3 regions of the Nocardiopsis codii genome follow, and region 2 is predicted to be linked to each of the others. Evidence: riboswitches for the same ligand, from Rfam matches in the RefSeq annotation. Region 2 holds a riboswitch; each other region holds the start of a gene.
What was found. A riboswitch is a leader RNA that binds a small molecule or an ion and turns the genes downstream of it on or off. The one in region 2 is predicted to bind cobalamin.

Region 1 (5,281 bases), on a different contig from region 2:
CATCCGCCCCGGGGGGTCGCCTGTGCGTAGTGACCTCATGACTTTGCGTATTCACGGAGGGCACGCAAAACGAGACAGACTTGGCTAGGCTGTGCCCCGGTCATGGATATGGCCCCAGAGTCAAAAGGGAAGGGGGCGGTGTCACGTGGACCGCTGCGCGTTGTTCGTTGACGCGGGATACCTTCTCGCGGACGGCGCGATGGCCGTGCACGGAACCCGCAACCGGGACTCCGTCTCCTGGGACTACTCCGGACTCGTCCAGTTCCTCAACGAGGTGGCGCGGGACCGCACCGGTCTTCCGCTGCTGCGTTGCTACTGGTACGAGGCCGTCGCCGACGACCGGCGCTCCCAGGAACAGGACGGCATCGCCGACATCCCCGGCATCAAGTTCCGAGCCGCGAGGATACGGCCCGGTCGACGCGAGGGCGTGGAGAGCTACGTCCAGCGCGACATCACCACGCTGGCCCGTACCGGCGTCCTGTGCGACGCCGTCCTGGTCAGCGGTGACGAGGACATGGCGTCCGTCGTCGCCGACGTCCAGGACATGGGCGTGCGCGTCACCGTCGTGCACATCTCCGTCGAGGGCAACTGGACCATCTCCCGCGCCCTGCGCCGGGAGTGCGACGACCTCATCGAGATCGGGGCGGGCCATCTGCGCCCGCACGTCAACCTGCTCTCCAGCGGCGGCTCCCCCCAGGAGACCGCGGCCAAGACCACCACTCCGTTCGCCAACGGCCGCGCCCGGTCGGCGCCCGAGACCCCGAGGCAGCCCGTCGCGGCGCAGTCCGGCGGCAGCAGGGTCGACCCGGCGGGCTCCCCCAGCGGGGGCCTGGAGGCGATGTTCGCGGGAACCGGCGGCCAGCCCGTTCCCCAGGGCAGCGCCATGGACCAGTTGCGCGCCATGCGCAGGTCCCTCGCCCAGCAGCGCGGCGGCGACCACCTCGCCGGGCCGGGCGGTGACAGCGGCCAGCAGCCCGGCGGCATCGACGCCAACGGGTTCCCGTCCGGTGGGCAGACCCCGCCCGGCGTGGGAGGCAACGGCTCCTACCCCGGCGGCCCGATGACCGGGGGGCACCCCGCACAGAACGGGCAGCAGGGCTACCCCGTCACCGAGGGCCACCCGTCGATGCGGGGGGCCGACCAGGGGGGCTACGGCCTTCCGGGCAGGTCGGTGCCCGGCCAGGGGCAGCCGATGACCGGTCCGCAGCCGTCCTTCAACGGCACGGGACCCCAGCAGTCCTTCGCCTCCGGCACCGGGGCGCAGCGCTCGTTCGCCCCGGACGGCCAACCCGGCCACGCGCCACCGCCGAGAAACGCGCCACCCCAGGACCCACGTCAGGATCCGCGCTACGGCGGGGGGGACAGTTCCGGATACGGGGGAGCGGCCGACGCAAACCCTACCTATGGGACCAGTACGGAAACTGACACCGCTCACCGCGGTGGGGCAGCCTCCCCCTACGGGGGGCAGCCACGTACTGGTCCCGAACCAGCCGACCGGTTCAGTCCCGGCGGCTACCAGGAATCCCGTCCCAGTCCTGGATATCCCCAGCAGACACGCCCCGCCGCGCATACCGTTGACGAAGCGGTGCATGTTGCGCACAAGGAAGGGAACGACTTCGCGGAGTCGATCGCTCGCGAGGCGCCCGCTCTGTGGGTGGAGGCCGTACTCGCCCGCAGGCCCAGGATGCCCTCCGATCTGGAGGCGCGTCTGCTCCAGGGTTCCTCGCTGCCGATCGACCACCTGTTGCGCGACGAGGTCCGCGACGGGCTGCGCCAGGGCTTCTGGCAGGCCCTGGAGCGGGCCAGGTCCTGACGGGGCGCGGGAGTGCGAGTAGGGGATGGGGGCGATGCGCTTGACCCACGTGACGACGGCTGAACTCGACCGTTGGGAATTCCACGCTGTCCGGTCCGGTGAGCACGGACGGGTCGCCGCCCAACTGCTGGACCTGGCCAACCGGGTCGACGCCGGGAGCGAGGTCTCGCGCGCCGAGCTGTTCGTGCGCGCGGGCGAGCAGTGGGAGATCGCCCAGGAGTTCGAGCGCGCCTGCGCGGCCTACCAGCGGGCGATCGACGACGGCGGCGCCACGGTGATCGACGCCCGGGCGCTCAGCGCCGGCGCGCTCCTGCAACTGGACGAGGTCGACCAGGCCTACGTCCACCTCACACGCCTGGAGGGCGAGGAACCGCCCGGACTCCAGACCTTCATCCACGTCGCCGAGGCACTGTACGCGCACGACGACCTGGAGGGCGCGGAACGGTGGGCGACGGTCGGTGCGCGCCGCTTCCTCGACCAGGAGTCCTCGCCCTACGTCCGCGACCTGTTGGTGGAGCTCCTGCGCATCAGGTTCCGCATCCGCACCGACCTCGGTCTGGCGGAGGACCAGCTGGACAGCAGACTCGACGAGGAGTGACCTCCGCCGCCGTACGGCGGCGGCCCGGGCCACCCCCACCGGAGGTTCGGGCCGGGGACGCCCGCGTCGGCGTCCGCGGAGTGAGCTTTCCTACGTGCGGGCGTCCCTCCGACACGCCCGGAGCGGCACCCGGACAGATCACCGTCCGGGCGCCCCGGCCCGTCACCGACCGCCGCCGATACGGCGGTGTGGTCTGCGGCGCCGAGTCGTCCGGTACGGTCCGAACCGCTTCGGAGACGGGATTCCGGACGTTCGGAGGCCCGTCGGAGGACCCGCGCGGTCCCGGGGAGCCCCGGCGACGATCTAGGCTGTGTCCGGTCGCCTCCCAGCTGCCCCGACGAGGCGCGCAATCCCCCTGAACCGGGCGCTCGCGGCCCCCGCATACCACGGCCCGCGCGTGTGTTCGACGATCGTCGAAGAATCCGAGAAATCGGTGACACGCCATCATCTTGCGGTGTTCCAACGCGGGGCCCCCTAGATGTAGTATCTGTCCCGCTGGTGGTTCACCCCTCGGGGTGAGGCAAGAGGGAACCCGGTGTGAAGCCGGGGCTGCCCCGCAGCGGTATGTGGGAACGAAGCCGTCACAGGCACCGGGGACCCCCGAAGGCCCTGGGAAGCGACGGTGCGTAGGTCGCCCACGAGCCCGAAGACCTGCCGCCGGTGCGCACGCGAGCGTGCGCCGACGACGGGGCTTCGAGGGTGAGCCGCCGCGACCCACCGGTCAGACGACCGCACGCACCCGGTGCGTCGGTCCACCGGTGCGTGCCGCGCACCTTGCTTATCGTGTCCCCTCCCCGCCGGGACTCTTCTACCGAGGTTGGAGCCGCTGTATGACCCTTGACGTCGAGGCCGTGCCCGTATCCGTTCGGCCCGAGCCGACCAACGAGGGCGCGCCCCCCGCCGCCATCGACCGGATCGAGCACGTCGTGACCGAGGCCTGTGCCAGGCTCACCGGTGTTTCGGCGGAGAAGGTCCTCACCGAGGCCCGCCGCGGCTTCTACCCCGGCATCCCCGACTCCGAGGTCGAGCTCGCCCTGGTCATGGCCGCCCGCAGCTTCGTGGAGGTGGACCCCGACTACTCGTTCGTGGCCGCCCGCCTGCTGCTGGACAAGCTGCGCCGTGAGGCCCTCACCTTCATCAGCGGCGCCCCCGACGCCGCCGGGCAGTCCGAGATGGGCGAGCGCTACGCCGCCTACCTGGCCGCCTACGTCCGCCGCGGCATCGACCTGGGCCAGCTGGACCCCGCGCTCGCCGGGTTCGACCTGGACCGGCTCGGCGCCGCCCTGTACCCCGAGCGGGACGAGCAGTTCACCTTCCTCGGCATCCAGACCCTCTACGACCGCTACTTCCTGCACAGCGACGAGGTCCGCTACGAGCTGCCGCAGGCGTTCTTCATGCGCGTCGCCATGGGTCTGGCCCTCAACGAGGACGACCGCGAGGCCCGTGCCATCGAGTTCTACGAGCTGCTGTCCTCGTTCGACTTCATGGCCTCCACGCCCACCCTGTTCAACGCCGGCACGGTGCGCGCGCAGCTGTCCTCCTGCTTCCTCACCACCGTCGGCGACGACCTCCAGGCCATCTTCCACGGCATCAGCAACAACGCGATGCTGTCCAAGTACTCCGGCGGGCTCGGCAACGACTGGACCCCGGTGCGCGGCCTCGGCTCGCACATCCGCGGCACCAACGGCAAGAGCCAGGGCGTCGTCCCGTTCCTGAAGATCGCCAACGACACGGCCGTCGCGGTCAACCAGGGCGGCAAGCGCAAGGGCGCCGTGTGCGCCTACCTGGAGACCTGGCACATCGACATCGAGGAGTTCCTCGACCTCCGCAAGAACACCGGTGACGACCGCCGCCGCACGCACGACATGAACACCGCGAACTGGGTTCCCGACCTGTTCATGCAGCGTGTGGAGCAGGGCGGCAGCTGGACCCTGTTCTCGCCGGACGAGGTCCCCGACCTGCACGACAAGTACGGCACCGACTTCGCCGAGGCCTACGAGAAGTACGAGGCCGCCGCCGAGGCGGGCCGGATCAAGGTCGCCAAGAAGCTCCCCGCGGTCGACCTGTGGCGGCGCATGCTGACCATGCTGTTCGAGACGGGCCACCCCTGGATCACCTTCAAGGACCCGTCCAACCTGCGTTCGCCGCAGCAGCACGTCGGCGTCGTGCACTCCTCCAACCTGTGCACCGAGATCACGCTGAACACCAGCGCCGACGAGGTCGCCGTCTGCAACCTGGGCTCGGTCAACCTGGCCCAGCACGTCGGCCCCGACGGCCTGGACGCCGAGCGCCTGCGCCGGACCGTCCGCACCGCCGTGCGCATGCTCGACAACGTCATCGACGTGAACTTCTACACGATCCCCGAGGCGCGCCGCGCGAACCTGCGCCACCGCCCCGTCGGGCTCGGCCTCATGGGCTTCCAGGACGCCCTGTTCAAGCTGCGCACCCCCTTCGCCTCCGAGGGCGCTGTGACGTTCGCGGACGAGAGCATGGAGCTCATCAGCTACTACGCCATCGAGGCCTCCATGGAGCTGGCCGCAGAGCGCGGCTCCTACGAGTCCTTCGAGGGTTCGCTGTGGAGCCGGGGCGTCCTGCCGATCGACTCGCTGCGGCTCCTCGCGGACTCGCGCGGCGGCGACCTCGACATGGACCGCGGCGAGACCCTGGACTGGGACTCCCTGCGCGAGCGCGTGAAGTCGACCGGGATGCGCAACTCCAACGTGATGGCGATCGCGCCCACCGCGACCATCGCCAACATCACCGGTGTCGGCCAGTCGATCGAGCCGCTCTACCGCAACCTGTACGTCAAGTCGAACATGTCCGGCGACTTCACCGTCGTCAACCCGTACCTGATCCGGGACCTCAAGGCG
Region 2 (5,281 bases):
CGGCTCCAGGACCAGCCCGAGCCCATCTTGTGCCACTCCACGGGGCCGCCCTCGCCGGTCTCCTCGTGGAGCCTCCCCAGGCGTTCGAGCACGGTCTGCTCGCCGATGCGCCACTTCGCCGACTTCACGAACTGGAACACGCCGATCCGCCAGCCCTGGTTCCAGCCGCGCAGCGCGAGCCCGAACGCGGCGGTCGACTTGCCCTTGCCGTCCCCGGTGTGGACGGCGAGCACCGGCTGGTTGCGGCGCTGGCGGGTGGTGAGCCCGTCGTCGGGGACGACGGACGGTATGCCCTGGGGCATCAGGCGGCCCTCTCTCTCACGGCGTTTCCCAGCGCGTCAGCGCTGACCTCGTCCACGGGCAGGTGTTCGGCGCCCATCCGGGCGGCGAGGGCGGCGGCCAGGCCCAGGCGCAGCGGGCCGGACTCGCCGTCCACGACGACGGTGGCCACGCCCAGGCCGGCGACGTGGTCGGCGGCCTCCAGCGAGCGGCCGACCGCACCCCGGCCGCCGGTGGCCCGGCCGTCGGTCACCAGGACGAGCAGCGGACGCTGCCTCGGGTCGCGCAGGCGCTCGCGCCGCAGGACCCGGGCGGCCTCCAGCAGGCCCTCGGCGAGCGGGGTGCGCCCCCCGGCGGGCAGTTCGTCCAGGCGGGCGGCGGCGGTGTCCACCGAACGGGTCGGGGGCAGCACCAGCTCGGCCCTCGCGCCCCGGAAGGTCACGAGGCCGACCTTGTCGCGGCGCCGGTAGGCGTCCAGGAGCAGCGACAGGATGGCGGTCTTGACCTCGCCCATGCGCTTGCGCGCCGCCATGGAACCGGAGGCGTCGACGCAGAACAGCACCAGGTTGCTCTCCTGGCCCTCGCGCACCGCGACGCGCAGGTCGCGGGGGAGCAGGCCGATCCGGCCGCCGCCGTGCGGGCGGGAGGCCGCGGCCTTGACGGTCTCGACCAGGTGGAGCGAACCGCCTGAGCCCCCGCCGGGCGGTTCGGCCCCGATCCGGCGGCCCCGCGCGCCGACCGCGCGACTGCGCCGACCGTCGGCGCCGACCCCCGTGCCCCGCGCGGTGAAGGTCCGGGGGCGGTACGGGGCGCCCGCCCCGACCGTGGTGCCGGGCCGGGGCCCGGCCCCGCCCCCCTCCGGCTCCTCCGCCTCCTGGGAGGCCTCCGGTTCGCGGAAGCCCTCCGGATCCCGGGGCGGCGCGGTGGACTGCTCCGGTCCGTCCGCGCCGGTGTCCGGGGAGGGGTCCCCCTCCGGACCGGCGGTGTCGGGTGCGCCGCCCCCGTCGGGGCCGGCGGGGTCACCGGAGCCGTCGGAGCCTTCCGGCGGTCCTGGGTCGTCCGGGGGCGGCTCCTCGTCCCCCAGGACGCGGTCCAGGAGGTCCTCGTCGAGCCCCGGCGCGTCGAAGGGGTTGCGCCGGCGCCGGTGCGGCAGGGCCAGCAGGGCCGCGCGGCGGATGTCGGCCAGGGAGACCGAGGTCCGGCCCTCCCAGGCGGCGTGCGCCAGAGCCGTGCGCGCGGTCACGATGTCGGCGCGCAGGCCGTCGACCTCGAACGCCGCGCACACCTGCGCGATCTTCAGCAGCGCGGCGTCGGACAGCCGTGCGCGCCCGACGGTCTCACGGGCCGCGGCGATGCGCGCGGCGAGGGCCTTCTCGGCCAGGTCGTACCGGTCGGAGAAGGCGTCGGCGTCGGCGTCGTAGGCCATACGCCTGCGGACCACCTCCACGCGTGCGGCGGGGTCGGAGGGCGCGGCGACCTCGACGGTCAGCCCGAACCGGTCCAGGAGCTGCGGGCGCAGCTCGCCCTCCTCGGGGTTCATCGTCCCGATGAGCAGGAACCTCGCGGCGTGCTCCACGGAGAACCCGTCGCGCTCCACGGTCACCCGGCCGGTCGCGGCGGCGTCCAGGAGGAGGTCGACCAGGTGGTCGTGGAGCAGGTTGACCTCGTCCACGTACAGGAGGCCGCGGTGGCTGCGCGCCAGCAGCCCGGGCTCGTAGGCGACCCGGCCGTGCGTGAGCGCCTGCTCCAGGTGCAGCGAACCCAGGACGCGGTCCTCGGTGGCGCCCACCGGGAGCTCGACCAGGCGCACCGGGCGGCTCTCCACGGCCGTGCCGGGCGGGAAGGGGCCGTCCGGCGACTCCTGCGCGGTGTCGGCGGGGTCGACGGAGAAGCGGTCCCCCCGGTAGACCTCGACCGGGGGCAGGAGGGGGGCCAGGGCCCGCACCGCGGTGGACTTGGCGGTGCCCTTCTGGCCGCGGACCAGGACGCCGCCGATCTCCGGGGAGACGCTGGCCAGGACCAGGGCCAGGCCCAGGTCGTCGAGCGGTTCGGCGTCGCAGCCGACGATCGCCGAGAAGGGATAGTGGGACGTCCGCAATGGCATGTGAGGCTCCCGCTCGTTTCGCCATCGGTCATGGGCGGGTGCGGGGCCGGTCTTCGGACTTACCGAGTCCTCCTGTCACGGAGGCTCGGCTCACCGCAGCGGGCCTGTGCCGGAGTCTCACCGGGCTTCCCAGATTCTCCCCGGACGCCGTCCCCACCGTTTCCGATGGCTGGGCCGCCGGGGCACCTCACACCTTCGGCCGCCACGATAGCGTCCTGCCCATGAAGGTCGAGATGTCCCCTCCCCGAATCACCGTCGTCGGCATCGGCGCCGACGGATGGTCAGGCGTGCCCGAGAGGCTGCGAGGGCTGGTCCTGGCGGCCGACACGGTGCTGGGCGGGCGCAGGCACCTCGCCATGCTGCCGCAGGCCCCGACCCAGCGGCGCCTGGTCTGGCCCTCCCCGCTGCGCGAGGGCCTGCCGGACCTGCTCGCCTCCCTCGGGGACCGCGGCGCCGTCGCGCTGGCCTCCGGCGACCCGCTGGTGTCGGGCATCGGCAGCACGCTGATCGAACTGCTCGGAGCGGACGCGGTGCGCGTGGAACCGGCCGTCTCCTCGGTCGCCCTGGCCCGCGCCCGGATGGGGTGGGCGGCGGAGGGGTGCGCGGTGCTGTCCCTGGTGGGGCGCGATCCGCACCTGCTGATGCGCGGCTTGGCCCCCGGCCGCCGTGTCCTGGTGCTCTCCCCGGGCGCCGCCACCCCCGGGACGGTCGCCGCCCTGCTGGTCGGCGCGGGCTACGGCGGCAGCCGGATGACCGTCCTCGGCGACCTGGGGGCGGACGCGGAGTCGCGGCTGGAGGGCACGGCGCACGACTGGCTCGGGGCCCCTCCGGAGGAGGCCCCCCAACTGCACGTGCTGGCGTTGGAGCTCTCAGGGCCGCCGGGCTGCGGGCTGGTCGCCGGGCTGCCCGACGACGCGTTCGAGCACGACGGCCAGCTCACCAAGCGGGACCTGCGCGCCTCGGCGCTCGCCCGGCTGGCGCCCTCCCCCGGCCGGCACCTGTGGGACGTCGGCGCGGGCGCGGGCTCGGTCGCCGTCGAGTGGATGCGCGCCCACCCCTCGTGCACGGCCACGGCGGTGGAGGCCGACACCGGGCGCGCCGCGCGGATCGGCCGCAACGCGGACCGGCTCGGCGTCCCGGGCCTGCGCGTGGTCGCCGGCCGTGCGCCGGACGCTCTGAAGGGGCTGGACCCTCCCGACGCGGTCTTCGTCGGCGGCGGCGCGACCCTGCCGGGCGTGCTCGACACCTGCCTGGACGCGCTGGGACCGGGCGGACGGCTCGTGGTGCACGGTGTGACGCTGGAGACCGAGGGGCTGCTCGCGGAGGCCCACCGGCGCCACGGCGGGGAGCTGACCCGCATCGCGGTGGAGACCGCCGCGCCCATCGGCGCGTTCACCGGATGGACCCCCGCCCGCACCGTCACCCAGTGGTGCCTGGCGAAGTCACCCGGGAGCGACTGACGAGGGGCCGGCCCCCCTGGGGCGCGCGGGGTCGTACAGGTAGGACTCCCCGCCCCCCGCGGGGTCGAGCGCCTGCCCGACCAGGACCACCGCCGCCTGCCGGAGCCCCGCCTCCTCCACCAGCCCGGCGATGGTGGAGACCGTCCCGCGCAGCACCGCCTCCTCGGGCTGGCTGGCCCGGTACACGACCACCACGGGACAGTCCGCGCCGTACGCGGGGACGATCTCGGCCATGAGCTCCCGCACCCGCCGGATCGCCAGGTGCAGCACCAGCGTGGCCCGGGTCGCCGCGAACGCGCCCAGCGACTCGGTGTCCGGCATCGCCGTCGACCGGGCGGCGGTCCGGGTCAGCACCACCGACTGGGCCACCAGCGGCACGGTCAGCTCCCGGCCCACCAGGGCCGAGGCGGCCGCGTAGGCGGGCACCCCGGGGGTGACGTCCCACGGGACCCCGTGCGCGTCGAGCCTCCGGGTCTGCTCGGCCAGCGCCGAGTACAGCGAGGGGTCCCCGGAGGTCAGCCGTACGACGTCGCCGCCCCCGGCGTGCGCGGCGACCAGGCGCTCGGTGATGCGGTCCAGGTCCAGGCCCTGGGTGTCGACCAGTTCGGCTCCGGGCGCGCAGTGGGCGAGGACCCCGGGGTCGAGGTACGTGCCGGGGTAGAGGACGACGTCGGCCGCGTTGAGCATGCGCGTGGCGCGGACGGTGAGCAGGTCGGCGGCGCCGGGACCCGCCCCCACGAAGTGCACGGTCACGGCTGCACCCACCTCGGTGTCCAGACCCGGCCCGCCCCGGAGACGCGGGTGCCGGAGGCGCCGACGATGAGCAGGCAGCGCATGTCGACGCCGGCGGGGTCGAGTTCCCCGAGCGTGGTCACCTCCAAGGACTCGCCCTCCCTGCCGATGCTCCGTCCGACGACGACCACGGTGTCGGGCTTGCGGTGCTCCAGCAGGACCTCGCGGGCGGTGGCGATCTGCTCGGTGCGCGAGCGCGAGGCCGGATTGTAGATCGCCAGCGCCAGGTCTGCCTCGGCGACGGCCCGCAGACGGCGTTCGATCACCTCCCAGGGCTTGAGCCGGTCCGACAGGCTCATCACCGCGAAGTCACCGCCGACGGGGGCGCCCGCCCGGGCCGCGACCGCCTGCACGGCGCTGACGCCCGGCAGCACCCGGATCGGGACGCCCCGGTAGGCGGGGTCCTCAGCCGCCTCGAACACCGCGGTGGCCATCCCGAACACCCCGGCGTCCCCGCCCGAGACCACGGCCACCCTCCCACCGTCACGGGCGAGCCCGAGGGCGAGGCGGGCGCGGTCGATCTCGACGGTGTTGCCGGAGGCGTGCCGGGTCAGGCCGGGGCGCTGCGGGACGCGGTCCACGTAGGGGCCGTAACCCACCACGTGGTCCACCCCGGCCAGCGCCTCGGAGGCCTCCGGGGTGAGCC
Region 3 (5,281 bases), on a different contig from region 2:
AACGGCAGCGACGGGACGACCGTCGCCTCCCCGCCCGAGGGCACCCCCTCGGCGAGCGTCGAGGAGACGGCCGTCGACGACGAGCCGGCCCCGGAGCCGGACACCGACGCGGCCCCCACGGGCGAGCCCCCCTACTCCGTCCCCACCGAGCCCTGCGACGCCTTCACCGAGCAGGTCGTGGCCGACTTCCTGGTCACCGACGGCGGCAGCAAGTCCGTCCGCGACGAGAACTCGTACTGCGACACCCTGGACGCCACTCCGCCGGAGGGCAACGCCCCCGCCGGCTACGCCTCCTTCGAGATCGACTACCAGACCCCGTACTCCGCCGCCGACTCCGTCGAGGCCGCCTCGACCCAGTTCCAGGACACGATCGCCCAGATCACCGGCGAGAGCGAGTACAGCACCCTGTACGACGCCGAGAACGTGGAGGAGAGCAAGGAGGTGGAGCTCGGCGACGAGGCCCACCTCATCGTGACGAAGTACGACTTCGTCGGCGACCTCATCCCGCAGGCCGTGCTGCTGGTCCGGACCGCGAACATGAACATCCAGATCACGTACCAGCTGCACCCGTCCTTCACCGGTGACGACTCCCCCGAGGACCTGGTCCTCCCCGACAACATCGAGGAGATCATGGTCAACGCCGGCGCCGACGCGCTGGCCGTGGTCGGCACCTGACCGTCCCGCACAGACGGAGAGGGGCCGCGGCTTTCGCCGCGGCCCCTCCCCTTTTCCGCGCCTCAGTGCCCGGACGAAGGGCCCTGGGGGACTCCGCTAGCGGGCGCCGGGCAGGTCGGCGCGCACCCGGCGGGCCGCCTCCACCATGTTGCGCAGGGCCTGCTCCGCCTCGGCGTAGCCGCGCGTCTTCAGGCCGCAGTCGGGGTTGACCCACAGGTTGCCGGCGTCGATGTGCGCGGCGGCCAGCCGCAGCGAGCCCTCGATCTCCTCCACCGACGGCACACGCGGGGAGTGGATGTCGTACACGCCGGGACCGATCCCCCGCTTGTAGCCGCGGCGGCCCAGGTCCTCCACCAGCTCCATGCGGGAACGGGCGGCCTCGACGCTGGTCACGTCGGCGTCCAGCGCCTCGATCCCCCCGACGATCAGCCCGAACTCCGAGTAGCACATGTGCGTGTGGATCGTCGTGGACGGCGACACACCGGACGTGGCCAGACGGAAGGAGTTCACCGCCCAGTCCAGGTACGCGCCGCGCTGCTCCTCACGCAGCGGCAGCAGCTCGCGCAGGGCGGCCTCGTCCACCTGGATGTGGCGGATACCGGCGCGCTCCAGGTCGGCGACCTCGTCGCGCAGGGCCAGGCCCACCTGGCGGGCGGTCTCCCCGAGCGGCTGGTCGGTGCGCACGAACGACCAGGCGAGCATGGTCACGGGGCCGGTCAGCATGCCCTTGACCGGCTTGTCGGTGCGCGACTGGGCGTAGGTGATCCACTCGACGGTCATCGGCTCGGGGCGCGAGACGTCGCCGAACAGGATCGGCGGACGCACGCACCGCGAACCGTAGGACTGCACCCAGCCGTTCTCGGTGGTGGCGTAGCCCTCCAACTGCTCGGCGAAGTACTGGACCATGTCGTTGCGCTCGGGCTCGCCGTGCACGAGCACGTCGAGGCCGATCTCCTCCTGGAGCGCGATGACCCGGTCGATCTCCTCACGGAGGATCTGCTTGTAGGCGTCCTCCGCCAGTTCGCCCCGCCGGTGGGCGGCGCGGGCGCGGCGCAGCTCGCCGGTCTGCGGGAACGAACCGATGGTGGTCGTGGTCAGCGGGGTGTCCGCGGGGGTGCCGCGGTCCTGGGGACGCTCGTAGGCGTCGGGGCCCAGGGCGTCCAGCCGGGCGCGCACGCGCGCGTCGGTGAAGGCGGGGTTTCCGCCGGCGCCGCCGCCCGCGTACTCGGCCTCCGCCCCCTCGGAGAGGACGCGGCCGAGAAGGGCCGTCTCCTCAGCCTTCTGCTTGGCGAAGGCCAGGGCCTCGCGCAGCTCGGGGGCGAGGGAGGTCTCCGCGTCCAGGTCGATCGGCACGTGCAGGAGCGAGCAGGACGTGCTCACGGTGAGCTCGTCCGTGAGGGCGAGCAGGGTGCCGAGAGTGGCCACGGCGGCCGGGATGTCGGTGCGCCAGACGTTGCGGCCGTCCACCACGCCGGCGACCAGGCGGGTGCCGCCCAGCCCGGAGACCTTCACCAGGTCGTCGATGCCCTCGCCGCCGGTCACCAGGTCCAGGCCGACGGCCTCGACCGGGGAGTCCTTGAGCACGCGCAGGGCGGCGGCTCCGATGGAGCCGAAGTAGGTCGAGACCAGGAGCGAGGGGCGTTCGGTGAGGGCGCCCAGTCGCTGGTAGGAGCGCTCCAGGAGACCGACCGCGGCGCGGCCCTCGTCGGTGGCCAGGATCGGCTCGTCCAGCTGCACCTCGGTGGCGCCCGCGGCAGCGAGGTCCGCGAGGAGCTGCGCGTAGGCGTCCAGGAGCTGGTCGAGCAGCTCGACGGGGCTCCAGCCCTCAGGCGCGTCGTCGGCGGCCTTGGCCAGCAGGAGGAAGGTCAGCGGGCCGACCAGGACCGGACGCGTCCGGAAGCCGGCCTCGGAGGCCTCGCGGAACTCGGCGACGGGCTTGTCGCCGACCAGGCGGGGACGCGTGCTCGGCGACAGCTCGGGGACCAGGTAGTGGTAGTTGGTGTCGAACCACTTGGTCATCTCCAGCGGCGGAGCGCCCTGCTCGCCGCGGGCGAGCGCGAAGTAGCGGCGCAGCTCCTCGTCGCGGTCGCCCGCGGCTGCCGGGGAGGTGAACCGTGAGGGCACCAGGTCGAACAGGACAGCGGTGTCCAGGACGTGGTCGTAGTAGGAGAACGTGTTGGACGGGATGTCGTCGACGCCCGCCTCGCGCAGCTGGGCGTAGACGCCCCTGCGCAGGTCGGCGGCGACGCCGTCCAGTTCGTCCGCGGTCGTCCCGCCCTTCCAGTACGACTCGCTGGCGCGCTTGAGTTCGCGGTGGGGACCGATCCTCGGGTAACCGTGCACGGTGGAGCGCACGGAGGGCCGGGAGGCCCCGGGGGTGTCGGACATGAGCTTCTCTCCCTCGTCGAAAGCCGGGTACCGGCCACGAGGCGAGCGAGGACGCGGGCATGCCGGAGACCACGCCGCGGGCGTGTGCACCTGCCTCCCGCTCCTCGGCCCTCCCTCGGGGCACGGGACCACCGGCGGCACGGGTGCGACGCCGGGTGGAGGCAGGTCTTCGGACTCGAGGGCGCGGACGGTGCGGACACCGTCCTCCTACTGGCCGCCGCTTCCCGGTTTCCGACATTACCGATCGGATTTCCAGTGCTTATGGCGACGTTCGTTCCCTCATACCGCTGCGGGGCAGTCCCGGAGTCGCACCGGGTTCCCTCTTGCGACACACCCCTCCCCTTCCGGGCGCGGCCCGGACTCTGGGGTGGAACATGTACCTTCCACGCCTGCAAGTATAGGGAGCGCCCTCTCCGCCCCTGTACCCGGCGTGCATCCCCGTGCCCGGCCCGGAAACAGTGCGAACCCCTGTTGTGCGGTCGGCGTCACACCCGAAATGAAGCGTTACGCGGCGGAGCCCTCTCCCGCGCTCCCCGCGAACGTTCGTCTGTAGATGAACGTGGAGAACCCCTGGTGAACAAGCAGTCCCATCCGACCATGGCCCCCGATCGCCCCCTCTTCACGATCGCGGTCGCGCTGGCGGTCGTCGCGGGGCTGGTCTGGTCGGCCGTCGTCCCACCCGGTGTCATCACCCCCGAACACATGGGGGACGCCCGCCCCGCGGCGGACGGCGGACCCGACGAGCACCTGCCCGCGACCGGTGAACCCGACGGGCTGACCGTGGTGGACCCCGGTGACGTGGTGGACCTGACGGAGTCCTCCCTCGCCCGCGAGGGCGGGGTGGCGACGGAGGTCGCCTACCCGGTCCTCCCCAACGCCGAACCGCTGAGCGGCTTCCTGGACCGCGAACTCTCCGCGGAGGTGGACGCCTTCGAGGCGGCCAACCCCGGCGCGGTCTCCTTCGAGTCCGCGTGGAACCTGACGGCGGCCAACGACGACCTCGTCGGCGTCCGGGTGACCCGCGAGGAGACCGACTCCGAGGGGACCCGTGAGGCGTACACCACCTACTGGTACGACGCCCTGACCGGCACGGCCCACCCCTCCACCGCCCTGGTCGCGGGACAGGAGGAGCTGGAGGAGCTGAACGGCCTGGTGCGGGACGCCCTCCCGGACACCGCCGCCCCCGACGCCGTCCACCCCATCGGCTCGCTGTACGACTCCGTGGGGTTCAACCCCGACGGCGACCTCGTCGTGGAGTTCGACGCCGGGCAGGTCGCCCCCGTCGGCGAGGGCCGGACCCACGCGGTCATCGACGCCTCGGAGTCCGGCCCCCTCCTGTCCGACCTGGGCGAGCGCGCGTCGCACGCCGCGACCCGGGGAGTCCGCGACTTCGCCATCGCCGATCCGCCCGAGGCGGCCGGGGACAGCCGGGAGCAGACCCCGCCCGGGACGGTGCCGCCCGTGGACGAGGACATCGACTGCTCCGCCCCCGGCGCCAAGTGCGTGGCCCTGACCTACGACGACGGCCCGGGCGGGCGCACCCCCGAACTGCTGGACATGCTCGCCGAGTACGACGCCCGCGCCACGTTCTTCGTCACCGGCCACCCGGTGATGGAGGATCCGCGCACCGTGAGGCGCACCTACGCGGAGGGCCACGAACTGGCCAACCACACCCTCACCCACCCCGACCTGGCAGGGCTGGGCGCGGGCGGGATCCGCTCGAACCTCGGCACCGTCCAGGCCCTGGTGTACCGCGAGACCGGGTACACCATGGACCTCATGAGGCCCCCCTACGGGTCCACCGACGACGGGGTCACGGCGGTGACCGCGGACATGGGACTGGCCCAGATCCTGTGGAGCATCGACACCAACGACTGGAAGGACCGCAAGGCGTCCGTGGTCGCCGACCGGGCCGTGGACGGCGCCTCCCCCGGAGCGATCATCCTCATGCACGACATCCACGACACGACGGTCGACGCCTCCCGCACGATCATCCGCGAACTCGACGCGCACGGGTACACGATGGTCACCGTCTCCCAGCTCCTCGGCACGACGACGCCGGGCGAGACCTACGTCGACGGGGCCCCCGAGCCGCCCGCCGCGACGGACGGGGAGGACGACGGGGAACCCGGCGACGAAGCGGTCTGAGCCCGCGCCGGGCCTCCCGGGCGGCCCGGCGCCGCGGGGCGCAACGGTCGTCCCGGGACACTTCGGGCGG

Region 1: linked by a shared signal. The riboswitch ahead of Q8791_RS18560 (ribonucleoside-diphosphate reductase subunit alpha) and the one ahead of Q8791_RS02855 (VWA domain-containing protein) in region 2 are both predicted to bind cobalamin.
Region 3: linked by a shared signal. The riboswitch ahead of metE (5-methyltetrahydropteroyltriglutamate--homocysteine S-methyltransferase) and the one ahead of Q8791_RS02855 (VWA domain-containing protein) in region 2 are both predicted to bind cobalamin.

What each region holds. Positions count from the first base shown of each region.
Region 1 is NZ_JAUZMY010000018.1:75,984-81,264, forward strand. Features, by position in the region: gene Q8791_RS18550 (NYN domain-containing protein) at 146-1,813, shown strand; gene Q8791_RS18555 (hypothetical protein) at 1,839-2,411, shown strand; cobalamin riboswitch at 2,894-3,084, shown strand; gene Q8791_RS18560 (ribonucleoside-diphosphate reductase subunit alpha) at 3,242-5,281, shown strand, end outside.
Region 2 is NZ_JAUZMY010000002.1:216,040-221,320, reverse strand. Features, by position in the region: gene cobO (cob(I)yrinic acid a,c-diamide adenosyltransferase) at 1-302, opposite strand, end outside; gene Q8791_RS02855 (VWA domain-containing protein) at 302-2,383, opposite strand; cobalamin riboswitch at 2,411-2,548, opposite strand; gene cbiE (precorrin-6y C5,15-methyltransferase (decarboxylating) subunit CbiE) at 2,605-3,843, shown strand; gene cobM (precorrin-4 C(11)-methyltransferase) at 3,826-4,608, opposite strand; gene Q8791_RS02840 (precorrin-2 C(20)-methyltransferase) at 4,593-5,281, opposite strand, start outside.
Region 3 is NZ_JAUZMY010000031.1:26,343-31,623, forward strand. Features, by position in the region: gene Q8791_RS25490 (DUF3558 domain-containing protein) at 1-675, shown strand, start outside; gene metE (5-methyltetrahydropteroyltriglutamate--homocysteine S-methyltransferase) at 772-3,063, opposite strand; cobalamin riboswitch at 3,207-3,437, opposite strand; gene Q8791_RS25500 (polysaccharide deacetylase family protein) at 3,661-5,211, shown strand.